3 regions of the Parazoarcus sp. PS-13 R2A genome follow, and region 2 is predicted to be linked to each of the others. Evidence: predicted binding sites of a transcription regulator. Region 2 holds the regulator's gene; each other region holds the start of a gene.
What was found. Region 2 encodes FNR, which switches genes on or off when oxygen is low (the NO sensors DNR and NnrR bind a similar motif). Its sites were predicted from a motif close to TTGANCTAGNTCAA; they were not measured.
Positions count from the first base shown of each region.

Region 1: the regulator FNR is predicted to act here: its motif matches at 2,480-2,493, upstream of paaN (phenylacetic acid degradation protein PaaN).
Region 3: the regulator FNR is predicted to act here: its motif matches at 5,046-5,059, upstream of AC22G6_RS13745 (OmpW/AlkL family protein).

Region 1 is NZ_JBYEXN010000017.1:101,007-108,408, forward strand. It holds gene paaY (phenylacetic acid degradation protein PaaY) at 1-357, opposite strand, end outside; gene paaN (phenylacetic acid degradation protein PaaN) at 714-2,378, opposite strand; gene paaG (2-(1,2-epoxy-1,2-dihydrophenyl)acetyl-CoA isomerase PaaG) at 2,627-3,442, shown strand; gene paaH (3-hydroxyacyl-CoA dehydrogenase PaaH) at 3,494-4,972, shown strand; gene paaI (hydroxyphenylacetyl-CoA thioesterase PaaI) at 4,965-5,429, shown strand; gene paaK (phenylacetate--CoA ligase PaaK) at 5,490-6,812, shown strand; gene paaA (1,2-phenylacetyl-CoA epoxidase subunit PaaA) at 6,873-7,402, shown strand, end outside.
Region 2 is NZ_JBYEXN010000024.1:36,553-43,954, reverse strand. It holds gene AC22G6_RS18545 (MBL fold metallo-hydrolase) at 1-776, shown strand, start outside; gene AC22G6_RS18540 (PHA/PHB synthase family protein) at 922-2,607, shown strand; gene AC22G6_RS18535 (Crp/Fnr family transcriptional regulator) at 2,726-3,412, opposite strand; gene AC22G6_RS18530 (SirB2 family protein) at 3,534-3,923, shown strand; gene fnr (fumarate/nitrate reduction transcriptional regulator Fnr) at 3,941-4,681, opposite strand; gene hemN (oxygen-independent coproporphyrinogen III oxidase) at 4,804-6,195, shown strand; gene AC22G6_RS18515 (sulfite exporter TauE/SafE family protein) at 6,264-6,977, shown strand; gene AC22G6_RS18510 (MerR family transcriptional regulator) at 7,019-7,402, opposite strand, start outside.
Region 3 is NZ_JBYEXN010000014.1:15,732-23,133, reverse strand. It holds gene urtC (urea ABC transporter permease subunit UrtC) at 1-394, opposite strand, end outside; gene urtB (urea ABC transporter permease subunit UrtB) at 712-2,331, opposite strand; gene urtA (urea ABC transporter substrate-binding protein) at 2,514-3,770, opposite strand; gene AC22G6_RS13755 (hypothetical protein) at 3,886-4,371, opposite strand; gene AC22G6_RS13750 (DUF6152 family protein) at 4,388-4,774, opposite strand; gene AC22G6_RS13745 (OmpW/AlkL family protein) at 5,129-5,752, shown strand; gene dbpA (ATP-dependent RNA helicase DbpA) at 5,865-7,298, shown strand; gene AC22G6_RS13735 (RcnB family protein) at 7,358-7,402, shown strand, end outside.

The DNA of each region.
Region 1 (7,402 bases), on a different contig from region 2:
GGCGCAGGCGGCGACGATGCTCGATTCGCCGATGCTGGCGTTGTCCATGATGACGGCATTCATGCCGATCAGGGCGTTGCGACCGACACGGCAGCCATGCAGCACTGCGCCGTGGCCGACGTGGCCATCGACTTCGATCACGGTGTCGGTGCCGGGGAAGCCGTGCATGACACAGGTGTCCTGGATGTTGCTGCCTTCTTCCAGCACGATGCGGCCGAAGTCGCCGCGCAGCGAGGCGAGCGGGGCGACATAGCAGCGCGGGCCGACGATGACGTCACCGATCAGTACGGCATCGGGATGGACGAAGGCGGTGGGGTGGATGACGGGTTTGAGACCGTCGATTTCGTAGCAGGGCATTGGGTGTCTCCTGGTCTCGTCTTCTGCTCTTCTATGCGGCAGTGCTGGATTGTTGCGTATTCTGGTTCGTGCCTGGCGCCCAACCGCGGCGCGGGCGGTCCGTCGGCGCCTGCTGTCGTGGCCTTCGGCTGCCCTCGCTGCGAACCTGCGCAGGGGAGGCGATGCAAACTCGCCCGGCTGCGCCGGACTCAGACATGCATCGCCTTGTTTCCCCTGCGCAGGTCCTCCGCTCGGCACGACAGAAGTTGCCGCCGGGCCGCCCGCGCCACGGCTGGGCGCCGTGAGCGTGGGCTCGTGATCTGGGCAAAAGCGAAAAGCCTGAATTGCTGAAGGCTCTGACCCAGTTCGCCGTGGTTTTACTCTACGTGGTAGCGGCGTTGTACGACGCGGAAACGGTTGGCGACGAAGGCGCTGTCGGAGTAGCTCGCGTTGGCAGCCGGGTTCATGCCTACGCCGTGGTAGTCGGAGAAGGCCGAGGACTGGTTCACGAATACGCCGCCGGTGAGGTTGATCGACAGGGCCACGCCGGCACGCAGGCTGGCGTCGGTCATGGCGTCGATGACGTCCTGTTTGCTTGAGTACAGGCCAACGGTGAGCGCGCCGTGTTCCTTGACGATGCGTTCCGACAGGGCGACGGCTGCAGCGCCGTCGGCGACCCTGACCACGAAGCTGACCGGGCCGAAGCGCTCTTCCATGTAGCTCTTTTCGTCGGCCGCGTCGCAGGTGAGCAGCACCGGGGTGCGGACTTCGGCCTGCGGGAAGTCGGGATGCTCGACCTTCTTGGAAGCCAGCACCACCTTGCCGTATTCGCCGGCTTCGGCGATGCGGCCGAGGGTGGCTTCGGACTGGATGGCGCCGAGCACCGCGGTGGCCACGGCCGGGTCGGTGAGGAACTTGTCGATGGCGGCGCCGAGATCGGCGGCGACTTCGTCGAAGGACTTGTGACCCTGGTCGGTGTCGATGCCACCGGCCGGCACCAGGATGGCCTGGGTGGTGGTGCACATCTGGCCCGAATACAGGCTCAGGGTGAAGGCGAGGTTGCGCATCATCGCCTTGTAGCTGTCGGTGGATTCGATGACGACGTTGTTCACGCCGGCCAGTTCGGCATACACCTGGGCCTGGCGGGCGTTGTCGATCAGCCACTGGCCGAAGACGTTACTGCCGGTGAAGTCGATCGACTTCACCGCCGGATGGGTGGCGAGCGCCTGGGTGGCGGTGCGCTTCTCGACCACGGCCAGCGACACCAGGTTGGGGTCGAGGCCGGCTTCGCTCAGCACTTCACGTGCGATCTTCACCGTCATCGCTGCCGGCAGGATGGAGTTGCTGTGGGCCTTGATGATGACCGGGTTGCCGGTGACCAGCGTGGCGAACAGGCCGGGGTAGGTGTTCCAGGTCGGGAAGGTGCCGCAGCCGACGACCAGACCGACGCCGCGACCGACGATCTCGTAGTGCTTCTTCATCTTCAGCGGCGGGTTCTTGCCCTGCGGCTTTTCCCAGATGGTTTCGGCCGGCACCCGGCTCATCTCGTCCCATGCGTAGGCAACGGCTTCCAGGCCGCGATCCTGCGCATGCGGGCCGCCGGCCTGGAAGGCCATCATCCAGCCCTGACCGGTGGTCATCATCACCGCGTGGGCGATCTCGAAGCTGCGCTTGTTGAGGCGGTCGAGGATTTCGAGGCAGATGCCGACGCGGCCTTCAGCGCCGACCTTGCGCCAGCCTTCCATTGCGCTCTGCGCGGCGGCAATCAGGGCCTCGGGCTCGCACACGGGATAGCGCACATCGAGCGCGATGCCGTAGGGCGACCGTTCGGTGGCGGCCCAGCCGGTCTGGCCCGGCTGATCGAGCGCGAATTCCTTGCCGAGGCGGGCCTCAAACGCCTTCTTGCCATCGTCTGCTGCACTTTCGCCATAGACCTTGGGGCTGGGCATTTCGGGAAAGGGCGTCCAGTAACCGCGACCGTGAATGGCGGCGATGGCTGCGTCCAGGGTGGCCTTGTGCTTCTCGAACAGCGGATGGGTCATGCCTTGTCTCCTCAGATTTTTTGGGGCCGCCGGACGGGTCCGTGCGGGGTGCTTCGTATGTCGATGGTGCAGAAAAAGGGCAAGTGAAAAAAGCTTGTCTTTTGATCTGGATCAAGACTACTATTGATTGACCGGTCGGTCAAACAACGAAAACAGTTGTCGTCCCGATCCCGGAGTTGAACTCCGGAAAGAACAATTCCCCAGCGTGCGCCAGCGCGCCGGGCAAGACAAGGCCAGGAGGAGACAAGATGAGCGCAGCAACCGGATACGGTGAAACCATTCGCCTCGAGATCGATGCGGGGGTGGCGACACTGACCCTGAACCGACCCGATCGTCTGAACAGCTTCAACGATCAGATGCACGGGGAAATGCGTGCCGCGCTGGCACAGGTGAAGGCGGGGCGCACGGACGCTTCGATCCGGGTGCTGGTCATTACCGGTGCGGGACGCGGTTTCTGTGCCGGACAGGACCTCTCCGACCGTTCGGTTGCGGCCGGCGGCGAGGCGCCTGATCTGGGTGCGTCGGTGGAAAAGAACTACAAGCCGCTGGTGACGACGCTGCGCAAGCTCGACCTGCCGGTGATCTGTGCCGTCAATGGCGTGGCGGCCGGCGCCGGTGCCAACCTGGCGCTGGCCTGCGACATGGTGTTTGCAGCCCGCTCGGCGAGCTTCATCCAGGCTTTCTGCAAGCTCGGCCTGATTCCCGATACCGGCGGCACCTGGATTCTGCCGCGTCTGCTGGGCCCGGCGCGGGCAATGGGGCTGGCGCTGCTCGGCGACAAGCTGGCAGCAGAGCAGGCCGAAGCCTGGGGCCTGATCTGGAAGTGCGTCGACGACGAATCCCTGATGCCCACGGTGCAGGCGCTCGCTGCACAGATGGCCAAGGGGCCGACCTTCGGCTTTGCCCAGACCAAGAAGGCCATCTGGGCCAGCTCCACCAATGACTTCGACACCCAGCTCGATCTCGAGCGCGACATGATGCGCGACTGCGGCCGCTCGCACGACTACCGCGAGGGCGTCGCCGCCTTCATGGAAAAGCGCGTGCCCGAGTTCAAGGGGAACTGAGCCGTGGCGCTCGACACGAATGTAAAGGTGCTGGTCATCGGAGCCGGCGCCATGGGTGCAGGCATCGCCCATGTTGCGGCGCTGGCTGGACATCCGGTGTATCTGTACGACACCCGCGCCGAAGCTATCGACAAGGGGCTGGGCGGGATCGCGAAGGATCTCGATTTCCTGGTCTCCAAGGGCAAGCTGGATTCCGCCGCGCGTGAAGCGACCATGGCGCGGCTGAGCGCAGTGACGGATCTGGCCGCGGCCAGTGATGCGGGTCTTGCGATCGAAGCCATCGTCGAAAACCTCGACATCAAGCAGAAGCTCTTCCTGCAGCTCGAAAGCCTGCTCGGCGACGAGGCCATCCTTGCTTCGAACACGTCCTCGCTGTCGATTACCGCAATGGGCGCAGTGCTTGCCCGTCCCGAGCGCCTTGCCGGCCTGCACTTCTTCAATCCTGCGCCGCGCATGAAGCTGGTCGAGATCGTCTCCGGCCTCGCGACTGACCGTGCAGTGGCCAATACTTTGTACTCCACCGCAAAAGCGTGGGGCAAGGTGGCCGTGCATGCGAAATCCACGCCCGGCTTCATCGTCAACCGGGTGGCACGACCCTTCTACGCCGAAGCGCTGCGGGTGCTCAACGAATGCGCAGCCGAGCCCGCCACCATCGACGCCGCGATGCGCGAATGCTGTGGTTTTCCGATGGGACCGTTCGAGCTGATGGACCTGATCGGCCACGATGTGAACTACGCGGTGACACGCTCGGTGTTCGATGCCTATTTCGGCGACAAGCGCTTCACGCCGAGCCTGATTCAGCACGATCTGGTGCTGGCCGGACGGCTCGGACGCAAGAGCGGGCGTGGTTTCTACGCCTACGGCGCAGACGTTGCGAAACCCGCGGCAAGGACCGAGGCGCCCGCCACGGCCGAGCGTAGCGTGACTGCGGTGGGCAGTCTCGGCGTGGCCGAGCCGCTGCTGGCCAGGCTCGAAGCCGCGGGTGTCGCGGTGACGCGCAAGGCCGGACCGGCGGACGCCGCCGGGTGGCTGGAGATCGGCCGCGGGCGCTTGATGCTTTGCGACGGCCGCACCGCAGCCCGGCGCACGGCGGAAGAGGGGCTGAGCAATCTCGTGCTGCTCGATCTGTGTCTCGATTACGCCACCACGCCGCGCGTTGTGCTGTCACGTGCGGACCACTGCGGTCTGGGCGCGTGGCATGCGGTGGTCGGCACGCTGCAGCAGGCTGGTCTGACAGTGTCGCGCATCGACGACGTGGCCGGACTGATCGGTCTGCGCACGGTCGCCATGCTCGCCAACGAGGGTGCGGATGCGGTGCTGCAAGGCATCGGCTCCGCCGCCGACATCGATCTTGCAATGCGCTTCGGCACCAACTATCCGAAAGGGCCGCTGAGCTGGGCGGACCAGATCGGCGTGCGCTTCGTGGCGCGGGTGCTGCACAACCTGCGTGAGCATTACGGTGAGGAGCGCTACCGCGTCTCGCCGCTGATCCTGAGAAAAAGCCATAACGGAGACAGCTTTCATGAGTGAAGTGATGAATCGTGACCTGAGCGCCGGTCTTGATCCGCAGGCACTGGCCGAGCGCGTGCGCGACGGCATGTTCGAGCGCGACCAGGCTGCACGTGGTCTGGGCATGGCCTTTGTTGACGTGGGGCCGGGGCGCTCGACCATGACCATGACCGTGCGTGAGGACATGCTCAACGGCTTTCGTATCTGCCACGGCGGATTCATCACCACGCTCGCCGATACCGCCTTTGCCTATGCGTGTAACAGCGGCAACGAGATGACCGTGGCTTCGGGCATCAGCGTGGACTTCATGGCGCCTGGCCGTCCGGGTGACGTGTTGAGCGCCGAGGCGCGCGAAGTCTCCGCCTCGGGCCGCACCGGCGTGTACGACATCACGGTGACGAACCAGACGGGCGAGCTGATCGCCGTGATGCGCGGCAAGTCGTACCGAATGAAGGGCCGGCCGGTGGTCGAGCTGTAACGAAACCAAAAATACAAGAACACCAGAATCAGATCGGACATAGAGGAGCAGGAGACAAAAATGCCGGTGAATACATATTCCCCACCCGAACTCGAGCCTATCGAAAAGGCCAGCATCGACGAACTGCGTGCGCTGCAGCTCGAGCGGCTGAAGTGGAGCGTACGTCACGCCTACGAGAACGTGCCGCACTACCGCAAGGCGTTCGACGACAAGGGCGTGCATCCGGACGACCTGAAAACGCTCGAGGATCTGGCGAAGTTTCCCTTCACCACCAAGCACGACCTGCGCGACAACTACCCCTTCGGGATGTTCGCCGTGCCGATGAACAAGGTGGCGCGGGTGCATGCCTCCTCCGGCACCACCGGCAAACCGACCGTGGTCGGCTACACGCTGAAGGACATCGACACCTGGGCCAACGTGGTGGCGCGCTCGATTCGCGCTTCGGGCGGCCGGCCGGGTGACATGGTGCATATTTCCTACGGCTATGGTCTCTTCACCGGCGGCATGGGCGCGCACTACGGTGCCGAGCGTCTTGGCTGCACGGTAATCCCGATGTCGGGCGGGCAGACCGAGAAGCAGGTCCAGGTCATTCAGGATTTCAAGCCCAGCATCATCATGGTGACGCCGTCCTACATGCTGACCATCCTTGACGAGATGGAAGCGCAGGGCATCGACCCCAAGAGCACCTCACTCAGGATCGGCATCTTCGGTGCCGAGCCCTGGACCCCGGCGATGCGCCTGGCGGTCGAGGCCCGTGCCGGAATCGACGCGGTCGACATCTACGGTCTGTCCGAAGTCATGGGGCCGGGCGTCGCCAACGAGTGCGTCGAAACCAAGGACGGCCCGACGATCTGGGAAGACCATTTCTATCCCGAGATCATCAACCCGGAAACCGGTGAAGTCGTGGCGGACGGAGAGGAAGGCGAGCTTGTCTTTACGTCTCTGAGCAAGGAAGCGATGCCGGTGATCCGTTACCGCACCCGCGACCTCACCCGCCTGCTGCCGCCGACTGCACGCAGCATGCGCCGCATGGCCAAGATCACCGGGCGCTCGGACGACATGCTCATTATCCGCGGTGTGAACGTGTTCCCGACCCAGATCGAGGAGCTGATCTGCAAGATGCCCAAGCTGGCACCGCAGTATCTGCTCGAGGTCGACAAGAACGGCCACATGGACACGCTGACGGTGAAGGTCGAGGTCAACGCCGAGGCCAATGTTGGTCGTCATCCGGAACAGAAAGAGGCGCTGGCCAAGGAGCTCACCCATCACATCAAGGCCCTGATCGGCGTGTCGTGCAAGGTCGTGGTTGGCGAGCCGTTCTCGATCGAACGGGTGACCGTCGGCAAGGCCAAGCGCGTCGTCGATCGCCGGCCGAAAGAATAAAGCATCTCCCGCGGCCAGCTATCCCGCTGTGCCGCTTGTGAACCCCACGAGGAGTCCACCATGTATACACAGTCACTCAGCATTCCCGATGGCGACACCAAGGGCCCGCGCAAGGTCGAAAACCCCGAGTATCTGGCCGAGTTCAACGCCAAGATCGATGCCGGCGGCTTCATCGAGGCCAAGGACTGGATGCCCGAGGCCTATCGCAAGACCCTGGTGCGCCAGATCAGCCAGCACGCCCACTCCGAGATCGTCGGCATGCTGCCCGAAGGCAACTGGATCACCCGCGCACCCAGCCTCAAGCGCAAGGCCATTCTGCTGGCCAAGGTGCAGGACGAGGGCGGCCACGGTCTCTATCTGTATGCGGCGGCCGAAACCCTCGGGGTGTCGCGCGACGAACTGACCGAGGCGCTGCTCTCGGGCAAGGCCAAGTACAGCTCGATCTTCAACTACCCCACGCTGAACTGGGCGGATATCGGCGTGATCGGCTGGCTGGTCGATGGCGCGGCGATCATGAACCAGATCCCGCTGTGCAAGTGCAGCTACGGCCCCTATGCCCGCGCCATGGTGCGGGTGTGCAAGGAAGAGTC
Region 2 (7,402 bases):
TTATCGAAACGACGTACGGCAATCGCGCTCACCGCCCCTTGAACGAGACCGAGGACGAACTCGTTCATGCCCTCAATGACACGCTTCAGCGCAAGGGCGGCAACGTCATCATTCCGGCCTTTGCGGTCGGGCGTACCCAGGAGGTGCTGTTCATCCTTGCAAAGCTGGCACGGGCGGAGAAGGTGGCGCGACTCGAGGTCATCGTCGATTCGCCAATGGCGACGGCGGTCACTGATCTCACGATGCAGCACGAGGCACTGTGGGATGACGAGACCCGTGAACTTTCTTCCTGGATGAGGGCGAATTCCGAGCGCTTTCACCTGCGGTTTGTCGCCGACGTCGAAGAGTCGATCGCGCTCAACCATCAGCGCGGCGGGCTGGTGATCATCTCGGCGAGCGGCATGTGTGATGCCGGGCGCGTGAAGCACCATCTGCGATACAACATCGACCGCAAGGAGTGCTCAGTCATCATCGCCGGTTTTCAGGCCGCTGGCACGCTGGGGCGGCGACTGGTGGACAAGGCACGCGTCGTCACGCTTTTTGGCGACAAGGTGCCGGTGAGGGCGGATGTTTATACGATAGGCGGCTTGTCCGCGCACGCGGACAAACCTGCGCTGCTCGAATGGATGCATCATATTGAAACGCAGCCGCGGCAGACTTTTCTGGTGCATGGCGAAACCGAGGCACGTGCGGCGTTTGGCGCTGCCGTGACCGAGCAGCTGGGCTGGTCCGGCTTGACCGAGCCGGTCGCCGGAGAAACCTATCATGTGAATTGAGGTGACAGCCCAGTCTGTTTACCGCTTGAGATTCAAGGAGCAAGAAATGGCCAGAGCAAGCAAGAGCACAGGCAAACGGCCTGCATCGGGCAGGACCGGAAGGCGTGCCGAAGATTTCAACCCGGGACAGGTCGTCAAGCGCGCCATGCGCGAACTCCATGACGGCGTGGAAGGTACGGTGGATCCACTTGGAATGGCCGCGCCGCTCGTCCATGCCCAGCTTGCATGGCTGGCGCATCCACAGGAACTGGCGGAGCGCTTCACACGGCTGTCGACGGACCTGTGGAAACTGCAGCTGCACTCGGTCAATCGCATGCTCGGGCTGGCGAGTTCGGATCCGATACGTCCTCACTCCGACGACGCGCGTTTTGCCGATCCCGTATGGACGGAGTATCCGACCTGGGATTTGAGCAAGGAGTGGTACCTCGCTTTCACCCGCAACATGCAGGACATGCTTTACGACACCCCCGGGCTGGCGAGCAAGGAGCGCAGGCGGGCGGCATTCTGGTGGCGTAATCTGCTCAACGCGATGGCCCCCACGAATTTCTTGTGGACCAATCCGGTGGCGATGCGCAAGGCCGTCGAAACCAACGGTGAAAGCCTGACCAATGGCTTCAAGAATTTCCTCGAGGATCTCAAGGCCGGCAATGTCCGGATGACCGACCCGGACGATTTCCATGTTGGCGAAAATCTCGCCACGACGCCAGGCGAGGTGGTCTTTCGCAATAATCTGCTGGAGGTGATCCATTACGCGCCGACGCAGCCAAAGGTGCATGCGAAGCCGATCGTGATCGTCACGCCGTGGATCAACAAGTTCTACATTCTTGACCTGGTGCCGCGCAAGAGCATGATCCGCTTCCTCCTCGATCAGGGGATGGACGTCTTCATCACGAGCTGGAAAAACCCCGGCGCGTCCATGCGCGATTGCAGTTTCGACGATTACCTCACCGAAGGCGTACATGCCATCATCGAGTGCGCGCGAAGCTTCACCGGGCAGGACAAGGTGCATGCAGTTGGCTACTGCATCGGAGGCACTGCACTGTCGATGTACATGGCATGGGCAAACCGCCATTTCCCAGAGGACGAGGTGCCGGTTGCGGACTGGACCCTGCTCACCACGCTTGTCGATTTTCACAAGCCGGGCGACATCGAGGTCTTCATCGACGAAGCCAGCATCCGCTACATCATCGACAACATGGCCAGCAAGGGCTATCTCGACGGCAAGGAAATGGCTTCCGCTTTCCGCCTGCTGCGCTCGAACGGCCTGATCTGGCATTACGTTGTGCAAGGCTGGCTGTACGGCGAAACGCCGCCGCCATTCGACGTGCTGTACTGGAACATGGATACCACGCGTATGCCGTACGCGATGCATTCGTGGTACCTGCGCGAGCTTTACCTGAACAACAAGCTGATTCATCCCGACGCACTCGAGGTGGCGGGTGAGCCGCTCGATCTCGGCCGTATCACGCAACCGCTCTACGTCGTTTCCGCAGAGGACGATCACATTGCGCCGTGGCTGCAGACTTTCCGTGTGGTCAACCACGTCACCGGTCCGAAGCGCTATGTGCTCTCGAGCTCAGGCCACATTCTCGGCATCGTCAATCCGGTCGTCACGCCGCCCAAGCGCAGGTTCTGGGCCGGTGAAGCGCATCGCTCGGATACGGCCGAGCAGTGGCGCAATCGCACTGAAGAGCAGGCGGGCAGCTGGTGGGCCGACTGGATGGACTGGGTCAAACCCCACGCCGGAGAGCTGATCGAAGCGAGGCCGGCGGCAAGCGAGCAGTTTCCTTCTCTCGCACCGGCGCCAGGAACCTATGTGCTTGAGTCCTGAGCGCTGACGCGTGAAGGCTTCGGCTTTCAGCACCCGGGTATCGTGAAAAACGGCCTCTTGCTCGTTCAAGAGGCCGTTGCTTTTCGGGGGGGACGGAAGGACTTGAGCGGGTGAAGTGCTACCCGCTGTAGCGCGACAGTGCCTGCGGATTGTGAAGCGTGATGCGCTTGCCGTGAACGGTGATGAGTCCATGGTCTGCCAGGTCGTGGAAGATCCGCGAAAGGGTCTCGGGCGTCAGGTTCAGGCGTGACGCGATGACCTGCTTGCTCGTGGGCAGGGAGATGTCGCAAGCCTTGGTGCCGTCCTCTTCGGTTTGCTGGAGGAGGTAACCGATTACGCGCTGTGTGCTTGAGCGCAGGGAATAGGTTTCTACGTCGCGCACCATGTTATGCAGGCGGACCGCCATGCCTGCCAGCAGCTTGCGTGCAAACTGCGGATCCTGATCGATCAGGTCGGATACGACGTTCTGGCCGATATGAAGCAACGACATGTCGGTAAGCGCTTCGGCAAAAACGGGGTAGGGGCGGTTCATGAACATCACCGCTTCGCCAAAGCTTTGCTGCGGGCCGACGATTTCGACCACTTTCTCGTTGCCCTGAGCTGACGAGAAACCGAGCTTGAGCTGTCCTTCGGTGACGAAATAGAAACCGTGGGCAACGTCGCCGCGCTGGAACAGCAGTTCGCCCTTGCCCAGTCGGCGTTCGCGGGTATAGCGTGCAACACGTTCCAGCTCACTCTCCGACAGCTCCCCGAACAGGGAGATCTGACGGAGCTGGGTAAGGATGTCTGAGGCGGTCTGGTTCATTCCGTGCTCCTGCATTTCACTTTCGATTCTAGCCTGCGTGGCCGAATCCTGTTTGTTCTGTCATTGTTCGGTGCCCGACCAGGGCGCACCGGTCAGCATTTTCCCCGAGGAGGAACGAAAGATGTATCAGGCGATCAAGCACATCCACGTCACCTGTGTGATTCTGAGCCTTGCCGGCTTCGCGCTCAGGGGAGTGTGGATGCTTGTTGATAGCCGTCTGCTCACACATCGTCTGACGCGCGTTCTGCCGCATGTGGTCGATACCGTGTTGCTTGGCAGTGCGATCACGCTGGCGGTGATGATCGAACAGTACCCGTTGCAGGCACCGTGGGTGACCGCCAAGGTCATCGGCCTGATCGTCTACATCCTGCTGGGCGCCGTTGCCCTGAAACGTGGCCGAACGCGCACCGTGCGCGGGGCTGCGTTCGTTGCTGCGCTGCTCGTGTTCAGCTGGATCGTGTCGGTCGCGCTCAGCAAGAACGTCGGCGGCTGGTTCGCCGCCTTTGCCTGAGCGCGACAGTCCGGGGCTCAGCGCGCGCCGGGCTGGTGCTGAATGAGTTTCTTGAGACCGTCGTTGTCGAGAATGCGGATATGTTTCTGCTGCACCGCGACGAGGCCGTCTTCCTGAAAGCGGGAGAAGGCACGCGAGACCGTTTCCAGCTTCAGGCCCAGATAGGAGCCGATCTCTTCGCGGGTCATGCGCAGGTGAAACTCGGCGGCCGAGAAGCCACGAGCGGTGAAGCGCTGCGACATGTTGAGCAGGAAGGCCGCCAGACGCTCTTCCGCGCGCATGGAGCCCAGCAGCATCATCACGCCGTGATCGCGCACGATCTCACGGCTCATGACCTTGTGGAACTGGTGCTGCAGGCCTTCGATCTCGCGCGACAGTTCTTCCAGCTTGGCGTAGGGAATGACGCAGACTTCGCTGTCTTCGAGCGCAACCGCATTGCACGAGTGGAGCTCGGTGCTGATGCCGTCGAGACCGATAATCTCGCCGGTCATCTGAAATCCGGTGACCTGCTCGCGACCATCTTCGAGCAGAACGTCGGTCTTGAAGGAACCGGCACGGATCGCATAGATGGCTTCGAAGAGCTCGCCCGCTCGATAGAGCGGCTGCTGACGCTTGATCTTCCGACGTCCGCCGACGAGTTCGTCGAGGCGGTTGAGTTCGGTGTCAGTCATGCCGAACGGCAGGCACAGCTCCAGCAGATTGCATTGTGAACATGCGGTTTTGAGCCCCGCCGCGGTGATCGGCACCGTCGCCTTCATTTGCACTGTAAACTTGCTCCGATTCCGGATTGGGGGTAGTCAGAATGTTGCCGTTGATCCAAGTCAACCACAAAACGCCGGCTTTCTGCCATTGTTAAGTAACACATCGACGCAGCCAGACCATGACCAGCCAGACAGACCTCATCTTTGATCCCCAGTTGATTCGACGATTCGACATCAACGGGCCTCGCTATACGTCGTATCCCACCGCAGACAGGTTTGTGGAGGCGTTCGATGCACAAGCACTGACAGACTGGCTGGGAAAACGTGCCGTCGGCGGTGTGAGCCGACCGCTGTCATTATACTTCCACATCCCCTTTTGTAACACGATCTGCTACTACTGCGCCTGCAACAAGATCATCACCAAGGATCATGGAAGGTCTGCCAAATATCTGAATTACCTGGAAAAAGAGATCGAAATGCAGGCGGCGGCCCTGGGTGGCGCACGTCAGGTCACACAGTTACATCTCGGGGGCGGAACGCCGACCTTCCTCTCGCACGCGGAGATGCATCAGCTGATGGATGCGGTCCGCAAGCACTTCAACCTGGTGCCGAATGGCGAATACTCGATCGAGGTCGATCCGCGCAAGGTGGATTTCGACACCGTCGAGATGCTGGCCAACCTCGGCTTCAATCGCATGAGCGTCGGCGTGCAGGACTTCGCCGAGGATGTGCAGATTGCGACCAACCGCGTGCAAAGCGTCGAAGAGACCAAGCTCGTCATCGACGCGGCGCGGGCAACCGGCTTCAAGTCGATCAGCATGGACCTGATCTATGGTCTGCCCAAGCAGAACGTGATCAGCTTCAACCGCACGCTGGAGCAGGTGCTCGAACTCTCGCCCGATCGAATTTCGCTGTACAGCTACGCGCACCTGCCGGGACTGTTCAAGCCCCAGCGCAGGATCATTCCGATCGATCTGCCGTCAGCGGACTCCAAGCTGCAGATTCTGCAGCTTGCCATCCGTCGCCTGACCGACGCCGGCTACGTCTATATCGGCATGGACCATTTCGCGAAGCCGGATGACGAGCTGACCGTGGCGCAGCGGCAGGGGCGTCTGCACCGCAATTTCCAGGGCTATTCGACCCAGGCCGAGTGCGACCTGCTGGCCTTCGGTGTGTCGGCGATCGGCAAGATCGGTCCGGTCTACTCGCAGAACGTCAAGACGCTCGACGAGTACTACGATGCGCTCGATCGCGACGAGCTGCCGGTGCTGCGCGGCATCGAGCTCACCGCCGACGATCTCCTCCGGCGCTCGATCATCCAGGCGCTGATGTGCCATTTCGAGCTGTCGATCGAGTCGATCGAGATTGCACACCTCATCAAGTTCCATGAGTACTTTGCAGACGAAATCGCCGACCTCAAGGAAATGGAAGAGGCCGGGCTGGTGAAGATCGACAAGGACTGGATCAGCGTGCTGCCCGCGGGCCGTCTGCTGGTGCGGGGAATTGCGATGTTCTTCGATCGCTATCTGCGCTCGGATCGCGAGCGGGCCCGTTACTCCCGGGTGATCTGACCGGGCGGGGAGGCGCGGTGCAGCGTAGAATGCGCGCACCGCATCAAACGCTTCATAGCTGATTGAACATGCCCGAAACCGGTTATCTCGCCGTCTTCCTGATCGGCCTCCTTGGCGGCACCCACTGTGTATCGATGTGCGGCGGCATTGTCGGCGCGCTCACGGTACAGGTGCAGACGCCGTCGAGTCGCAGTCGGCAGTGGCCGATTCATCTCGCCTACAACCTTGGCCGGATCACCACCTACACCTGCATTGGCGCCGGACTTGGCGCGCTGGGCTCGGTCGGCATGCTCTACGATGGCGTGCTGCCGGTCCAGATCACGCTTTACGTGCTCGCGAACCTCATGCTGGTGGCGCTCGGGCTCTATCTCACCGGATTCACCAAGCTGCTCGTTCCGGTGGAGCAGCTCGGTCACCGCCTGTGGCGCCGCATTCAGCCGCTGAGCCGTCGCTTCCTGCCGGCCCGCTCGGTCAAGCAGGCTTTGCCGCTTGGCCTGCTGTGGGGCTTCCTGCCTTGCGGACTGGTGTATTCGGTGCTGGCGACTTCCCTGGTAACCGGCTCTGCGCTGCGCGGTGGGGGCCTGATGCTGGCTTTCGGGCTTGGCACATTGCCCAACCTGATGCTGGCCGGCATGCTGTTCAAGCGTTTTCGTGACATCACGCGCAATGGCAAGGTCCGCTTCGCCTCGGGCTTGCTGGTGCTCGGCTTCGGCGTGTTTGGCCTGTTCCACGCCCAGACGCTGGGCGGCCAACTGTGGAGCGGAGTGGTGTGCGCGGTCTGAGCGCCGCCTTCGGAGCAATGGTTCAGCGCTGACGCGAGGTCTTACTCGCTCGACAGTGCGCGAAGAATCGGACAGGGGGCGGGGGCATCAGTGCGCTGACAGCACCCAACCAGTTCGGTGAGCGCGTTGCGCATCTCCTGCATCTGCCGGATGCGGGCATCCAGCAGTTCGATCTTGCTCTGCGCCAGTGCGCGCGCGCGGGCGCGGTCGGTGTCCTCGTTGAGCGCCAGCAGGCCATCGATCTCTTCAAGCGAAAACCCCAGTTGCTGTGCCCGGCGCACTGCGCGCAGACGAGCAAGTTCGTGCTCGCCATACACCCGATATGCACCGCGTGTCTGCTGAGGTTCTGCGAGCAGGCCGCGGCGTTGATAGTAGCGGACGGTCTCCACGCCCACGCCCGCTGCCTTTGCAAGTGCGCCGATCGT
Region 3 (7,402 bases), on a different contig from region 2:
AATCCGAACCGGCCCAGTACCAGGGCAGTTCCTTCCAGTCGAGGAAGACCATGAAGTCGGGCAGATCGGAACCGTAACTGCCGTCACGACCGATCTGGCGCATCAGGTACATGCCGAAGGCGTAACCGCCGAGGGCGAAGAACAGCCCGTGACCGAGGCTGAGGATGCCCGCATACCCCCAGATCAGGTCCATTGCCACGGCAACCACCATGTAGCACAGGATCTTGCCGAGCAGGCTGATGGTATAGGCCGAGAGATGCAGCGGACTCGATTCGGGCAGCATCAGGTGAGCTGCCGGAATGCCGATCCAGGTGATGGCGGCGAAGATCGCGAGCGCAATCCAGCCGCTTCTCGGCATGCTCTGGATCAGTCTTACGGTAAATGGGGTGCGCATTTTTGGCGCCTCCTTGGTTGCCTTGATTCGTTGTTGCCCGACGGGCAGTGCCTGCGATTCGCGATGCATGGGGTATTCGTTCTGCAGGCTGCGGAACTCACCTTCGCTGCGCTCGGCTCGGACAGTCCTCGCCTGCGCCACGAACACCCCACCCATCGCTGGTTTCTTTGCATCCCATGAGGCGTGAAACCCCACTTCAAGCGCTGGTCGATGGTGGTTGTGCAAGGGCGAGGACAGTCCGAGCGAGTGACACGAGCGAGTTCCGCAGCCCTGGAGCAAATACACCCGACTGGCTCACTCGTGGCACCACGCCAGAATCAGCTATCCGCAAACCGCCCCTTCAGAGCAAAGATCCCCTGCGGCCGCTTCTGGATGAAGATGATGATGAACACCAGCACCAGAATCTTCGCGATCACCGCGCCCGCCCAGCCTTCGAGGAATTTGGCCACGATGCCCAGACCAAGCGCCGCCCACACCGCACCGGCCAGCTGGCCGACACCGCCGAGCACCACCACCATGAAGGCATCGACGATGTAGCCCGTGCCCATGGCCGGACCGACGTTGGCAATCTGCGACAGGGCCAGGCCACCGAGACCGGCCACGCCCGAACCGATGGCAAAAGCCAGCGTATCGACACGTGCGGTCGGCACCCCGACACAACCCGCCATCGGACGGTTCTGGGTCACGGCGCGGACGAACATGCCGAGCCGGGTCTTCTGCATCATCAGCCAGATCAGCACCAGCACGAAGCCGGCAAAACCGATGATCACGATACGGTTGAACGGCAGCACCACGCCGGCTGCGAGCTCGATCCCGCCCGACATCCAGCTCGGGTTGGCCAGCTCGAGGTTCTGCGGCCCGAAGATCACGCGTGCAGCCTGAATCAGCACCAGCGACAGGCCCCAGGTCGCGAGCAGGCTCTCCAGCGGGCGGCCATACAGGTGGCGCAGCACCAGGCGCTCCATCGCGATGCCTACCAGTGCAGCGGCGAAGAAGGCAGCGGGGACGGCCGCGACCACGTACCAGTCGACATAGGCAGGAAGATAATTGCGAAACAGCCCCTGCACCATGAAAGTGGCGTAAGCACCGACCATCAGCAGTTCGCCATGGGCCATGTTGATGATGCCCATCACGCCGTAGGTGATGGCGAGGCCCAGCGCGGCAAGCAGCAGGATGGAGCCGAGCGACAAACCGGAGAACACGGTACCGATGGTTTGCGCCGTGGCGATACGACCATCGATTGCGCTGATCGCGGACTCGGCCGCGGCACGGACTCTGGCGTCAGGCTCAACCCAGGTGGCCTGCTTGCCCTCACCCTGCTTCTCGAGCAGCGCGGCGAGCATGTTCTTGACGGCCGGGTCGGACGATTCGCCGAGAGCCTCGACCGCCTTCAGGCGCTTGGCCGCATCGGCAGAACCCAGGTTGATACGGGCAGCGGCGCGACTGATCACGCTGCGTACAGCCTCATTCTGTTCGCTGGCGAGGGTACGCTCGAACAGCGGCAACAGCGCTTCGCTGGCGTTCTCGATCAGCACGTTGGCGCTGGCCAGACGCGTTGCTGCATCGGGTGAAACCAGCTCGAACGCAGCGTTCGCGGTGGCGATCGAGCGCCGCACGCGGTTATTCACGGTGATGGTATCGACATCGGCGACGGCAAGCTCGAGCGCTTCACCGCTGGCGGCATCGCGCACGGTCTCGCCATCGAGAATCACGACCTTCTCTGCTGCCACGCCCAGATTGCCGGCCTCAAGCGCGTTCACCACACGGCGGGCATCCTCGCTGCCATCCACGCCAAGTGCTTCAATCGCACTGATGCGGCTGGAAAAATCACCGGCAAAGCCGGCGACCAGCGCAGGATCGAGCGCGGCGCGGGCGGGACTGGAGAGGGCGACAAGGGTGGCGAAGAGCAGCGCGAGCCGCATCAGCAATCGGTTCATTGCAGGCTCCATCGGATCATCCGCCCGAGCAGGGCGAAGTCGGAACAATCAATTACGGCCGGGCCAAGGTGAAACCCCTGACCGGAAAACACGGCTCCAGGCACATCCCCGGAGCACAGCCCGGCGCGACACATGCGCACCGGGCACCGGCAAGCGTCAGATGACGATCGCCGGTCCTTTCATCAAAGCCCCTGCTTGCCTTCGTTGCCGGCAATGAACGGACTCCAGGGCTGAGCACGGATCGGCGACTTCGTCTTCCACACCACGTCGAACTGACCGTCGGCGCGCACTTCACCGATGTAGACCGGCTTGTGCAGGTGGTGGTTGGTCTTGTCCATGGTCAGGGTGAAGCCCGACGGTGCCTTGAAGGTCTGGCCGCCAAGCGCAGCGATCACCTTGTCGGTATCGGTGCTCTTGGCCTTCTCGACCGCCTGCTTCCACATGTAGATACCGACATAGGTCGCTTCCATCGGGTCGTTGGTGACCACGGTATCGGCATTCGGCACACCGTTCTTCTTCGCCCAGGCCTTGTACTTGGAGATGAAGGAATCGTTCTCGGGGTTCTTCACCGTCATGAAGTAGTTCCAGGCGGCAAGGTGACCGACCAGCGGCTTGGTATCGACGCCGCGCAGCTCTTCTTCACCCACCGAGAACGCCACCACCGGCACGTCCGTCGCCTTCAGGCCGGCGTTGCCCAGTTCCTTGTAGAAGGGCACGTTGGAGTCGCCGTTGATGGTGGAGATGACTGCCGTCTTCTTGCCTTCGGACGCAAACTTCTTGATGTTGGCGATGATGGTCTGGTAGTCGGAATGGCCGAAGGGCGTGTAGTCCTCCATGATGTCCGACTCGGCCACGCCCTTGCTCTTGAGGAAGGCGCGCAGGATCTTGTTGGTCGTGCGCGGATACACGTAGTCGGTGCCGAGCAGCACGAAACGCTTGGCCGAACCACCCTCTTCGCTCATCAGGTATTCCACGGCGGGAATGGCCTGCTGGTTGGGGGCTGCACCGGTGTAGAACACGTTCTTCTCAAGCTCTTCGCCTTCGTATTGCACCGGGTAGAAGAGCAGACCGTTGAGCTCCTTGAACACCGGGTTCACCGACTTGCGGCTCACCGACGTCCAGCAGCCGAACACTGCGGCCACCTTGTCCTGCGCCACGAGCTGGCGGGCCTTCTCGGCGAACAGCGGCCAGTTGGAAGCGGGGTCGACCACCACAGGCTCGAGCATCTTGCCCATCACGCCGCCCTTGGCGTTGATCTCTTCGATCGTCATCAGCGCAACGTTCTTCAGCGCGGTCTCGGAGATGGCCATCGTGCCCGAGAGCGAGTGCAGGATGCCGACCTTGATGGTGTCGGCTGCATGTGCGCCAATCGGCGCGCCGATCGCTGCGATGGAAGCGGAAAGGGCCAGTGCCTTGATGAAGCTGCGACGAGTCTGCATGTGGGTCTCCCAGTAATCGGTAGTAGGAGCGCATTGCTGCGCTGCAATGCCAGATTAGGGATTCACCGCTGGAACAGGAATACGCAAGATTGCGTAGGAGGGGCAAGACCGTGCCTTACGAATACCCCACCAGACGCCCGAGCAACAGCACCACCAGCCAGGCCAGCAGCGACACGAGCGCTGCGAAGCGCACCCGCCCGGGCAGCTTAGACGCTGCGGTTTCCGAACGCAGCAAGGCATCGAGCCCGATCGTGCGCAGGGCCAGTGCATTGGCCGTCGCCACACCCACGATCATTATCTTCGCCAGAAAAAGGCTGGACGCAGCGTACTCGGTGGCACGCGCGATGAACATCAGCCCCCCCGCGCCCGCGGCGAGCATCAGCCCGAATGCTGCGGTACGCGTCAGCACGTGCCACAGCGGCGCCAGTGGCAGCGCGCGCCACGCGCCGAGCAAGCGCAGGTCGAGCGGGACGATGGCACCGACGAGCAATGCCACCCCGAGGATATGAGCAGCGTTGACCAGCGGATAGACCCACACCGAAGCCCGCAGCGAGCGCGCAAGCACCGATCCCTCGAGAGCAAGCAGCCAGCTGTCGATCATGGGCGCAGCTCAAGCCTCAGGACTTGCGGTCGGGGTAGAGGTCGTAACTCTTGCCATCAATGATGATGCGTTCAGCCTTCATCACGCGCTGCTCAGGGTTGGCCGAACGGTGACCATGCACCGTGATGACGCGGCCAACACCGAGCATCTCGTCGCTAAGGCCGGCACGCTCGTTGCGCCACGGCTGCCCGACTTCAACCACCCAGTCTTCATCCTTTACGGCGACATTCAACTCCCCGTGCGGGTTGCCCAGACGCGCCTTGGTGATCGTGCCGGTCAGCTCGAACTCCACGTCCGTCGCCCACGCCCAGCCGTGATGCGCGAGTGAGGCCTGAGCCACGAACATGCCAATGACCAGCGCCAGCCCGGCCAGCCACACCTGAGATTTCGCGAACGTTTTCATCTCCACACCTCCTCGTCGATCCGTCCATGGAAGACTGCTCCGGCCACACACCGGCACAAGCGCTGCCTTGTCTGAATCAGCATGGACAACGAGAAACGGAAAAAGCGCCCGTCGTCCGCAAGTTTTCCGCCGGGTGACGCTATGAATCCGTGCCTTGCCTGACGCGGCCTTTCCACAGGCCAAGGCGGCAGGGATGACTTTTCGGGGAAGACGGACAGGATGGCACACAGAGTGCGCAGCCCGTAAAACCCACACACTACTAAGGGTTATTTTGACCCCGGTCAAAATCGCAGAAATTCCGCAGCAGTAGCATTCGTCGCGTTTCAGTTCTGCTGTCACTACTAGGGAGTAAAGATGAAAATGAATATCGCCGTCGGGATCCTCGCTGCCGCTTGTGTCCTGTCCTCCGGTGCCGCTTTTGCAGACGAAAGCGGCTTCATGGTTCGCGCCCGTGCCGTGTCCCTGGACTGGGACAACAACAATGGCGACAACCTTCAGCATGCCGGTGTCGGCAAGGTTGAAGCCGACAACCGCTGGATCCCCGAAGTCGACATCAGCTACTTCTTCACCAAGAACATCGCTGCAGAACTGGTCCTGACCTACCCGCAGGAAGTCGACATCAAGACTTCCGCGCTCGGCAAGATCGGCAGCGTCGATGCCCTGCCGCCGTCACTCCTCGTTCAGTACCATTTCACCGAACTCGGCGCCTTCAAGCCCTATGTTGGTCTGGGTGTGAACTTCACCATGTTCACCGACCGCAGCTTCGACACCGCGCTGGGCAAGGTCTCGGTGGACGCCAACACGGTGGGCCTGGTCGCCCAGGTCGGCGCCGATTACATGCTGAACAAGAACTGGTCTCTGAACATCGATGCCAAGTACATCCAGATGGAAACCGACGTCAAACTCAATGGCGGCAAGATCGGTAAGCTCGGGTTGAACCCCCTGACCCTCGGCATCGGCGTCGGCTACCGCTTCTGACCTTGCTGCAAGGTCCCGCTTTCAAGGCACCTCCGGGTGCCTTTTCTGTTTGCGTCGTGAGCAGCATGCGCGCCAGTTCGGGTCTCATACCGGGGGCACCGTATAATCCGGTATGAACTCGACACCTGACATCCCCGAAGACGGCGCTGCGCCTGACACACCCGTCTCTGCTGCGCCTGCATTCGCCGAACTCGCCCTCGCGCCCGAAGTCCTGGCCAACCTTAACCAGCTCGGCTACCTCACGATGACGCCAATCCAGGCTGCGGCGCTTCCGCTGGCGCTGGGCGGGCACGATCTCATCGCACAGGCCAAGACCGGCAGCGGCAAGACGGCCACCTTCGCCCTCCCGCTGCTGGGCAAGCTCAATGCGCGCAGCACGCGGGTTCAGGCGATGGTGCTATGCCCCACGCGCGAACTGGCCGACCAGGTCGCCAAGGAGATCCGGCGCCTGGCGCGCGCAGCCGAAAACATCAAGGTGCTGACCCTGTGTGGCGGCTCGCCGATCCGTCCGCAGATCAACAGCCTGGAGCACGGCGCGCACGTCGTTGTCGGCACGCCGGGACGCTTGCTCGACCACCTGCAGCGCGACACGCTCAGACTCGAAGCCCTCAACACCCTGGTGCTGGACGAGGCTGACCGCATGCTGGACATGGGCTTCTTCGACGACATCGTCGCCGTTGCCGACGCCTGCCCGCCGCACCGCCAGACCCTGCTGTTCTCCGCCACCTACCCGGACGGAATTGCACGCCTTGCGGCACGCTTCCTGCGCCAGCCAAAGACGGTCAAGCTCGAGGAGCAACACGACAGCGGCAAGATCCGCCAGCGCTTCTACGAAGTCGAGCATGAACAGCGCCTTGAAGGCGTGGTGAAGCTGTTGCAGCACTATCGCCCGGTCAGCACCCTGGCCTTCTGCAACACCCGCCAGCAGTGTCGCGACCTGCTCGAGGTGCTGCAATCGCACGGCATCCACGCCCTTGCCCTGCACGGCGAGCTGGACCAGCGCGAGCGTGACCAGGTACTGGTGCAGTTCGCCAACCGCAGCTGTTCGGTGCTGGTCGCCACCGACGTCGCCGCCCGTGGCCTGGATATCGCCGGGCTGGAGGCGGTGATCAACGTCGACGTCACCCCCGACCCGGAGATCCATGTACACCGTATCGGCCGCACCGGACGTGCAGACGAGAACGGCTGGGCGCTGAGCCTGGCCAGTCGCGCCGATCAGCGTCGCATCGCCGCCATCGCGGAGGCGCAGAAGTTCGAGCCCGAATGGCACAAGCTCGATGAACTCGAAGCGGTCAGCGACGCACCCCTGCTGCCGCCGATGGCGACCCTGCAGATTCTCGGCGGACGCAAGGACAAGATCCGCCCCGGCGACGTGCTCGGCGCACTCACCGGCGAAGCCGGCTTCACCCGCGAACAGGTCGGCAAGATTCAGGTCACCGATGCTTACACCTATGTGGCCGTTGCCCGGGATATCGTGTCGTTGGCCGTTCGCAAACTGGCAGACGGCAAAATCAAGGGAAAGAAGGTCAAGGTCAGGTCGATATAGGCGCTTCACCGCGCTGCAGCGCGCCCTGATCAGGACCTCGTCAATCAAGGACGGAAAGCATGACGAATGGAATGATCAAGGGGCGCCTGCTGGCCACCTTCGCA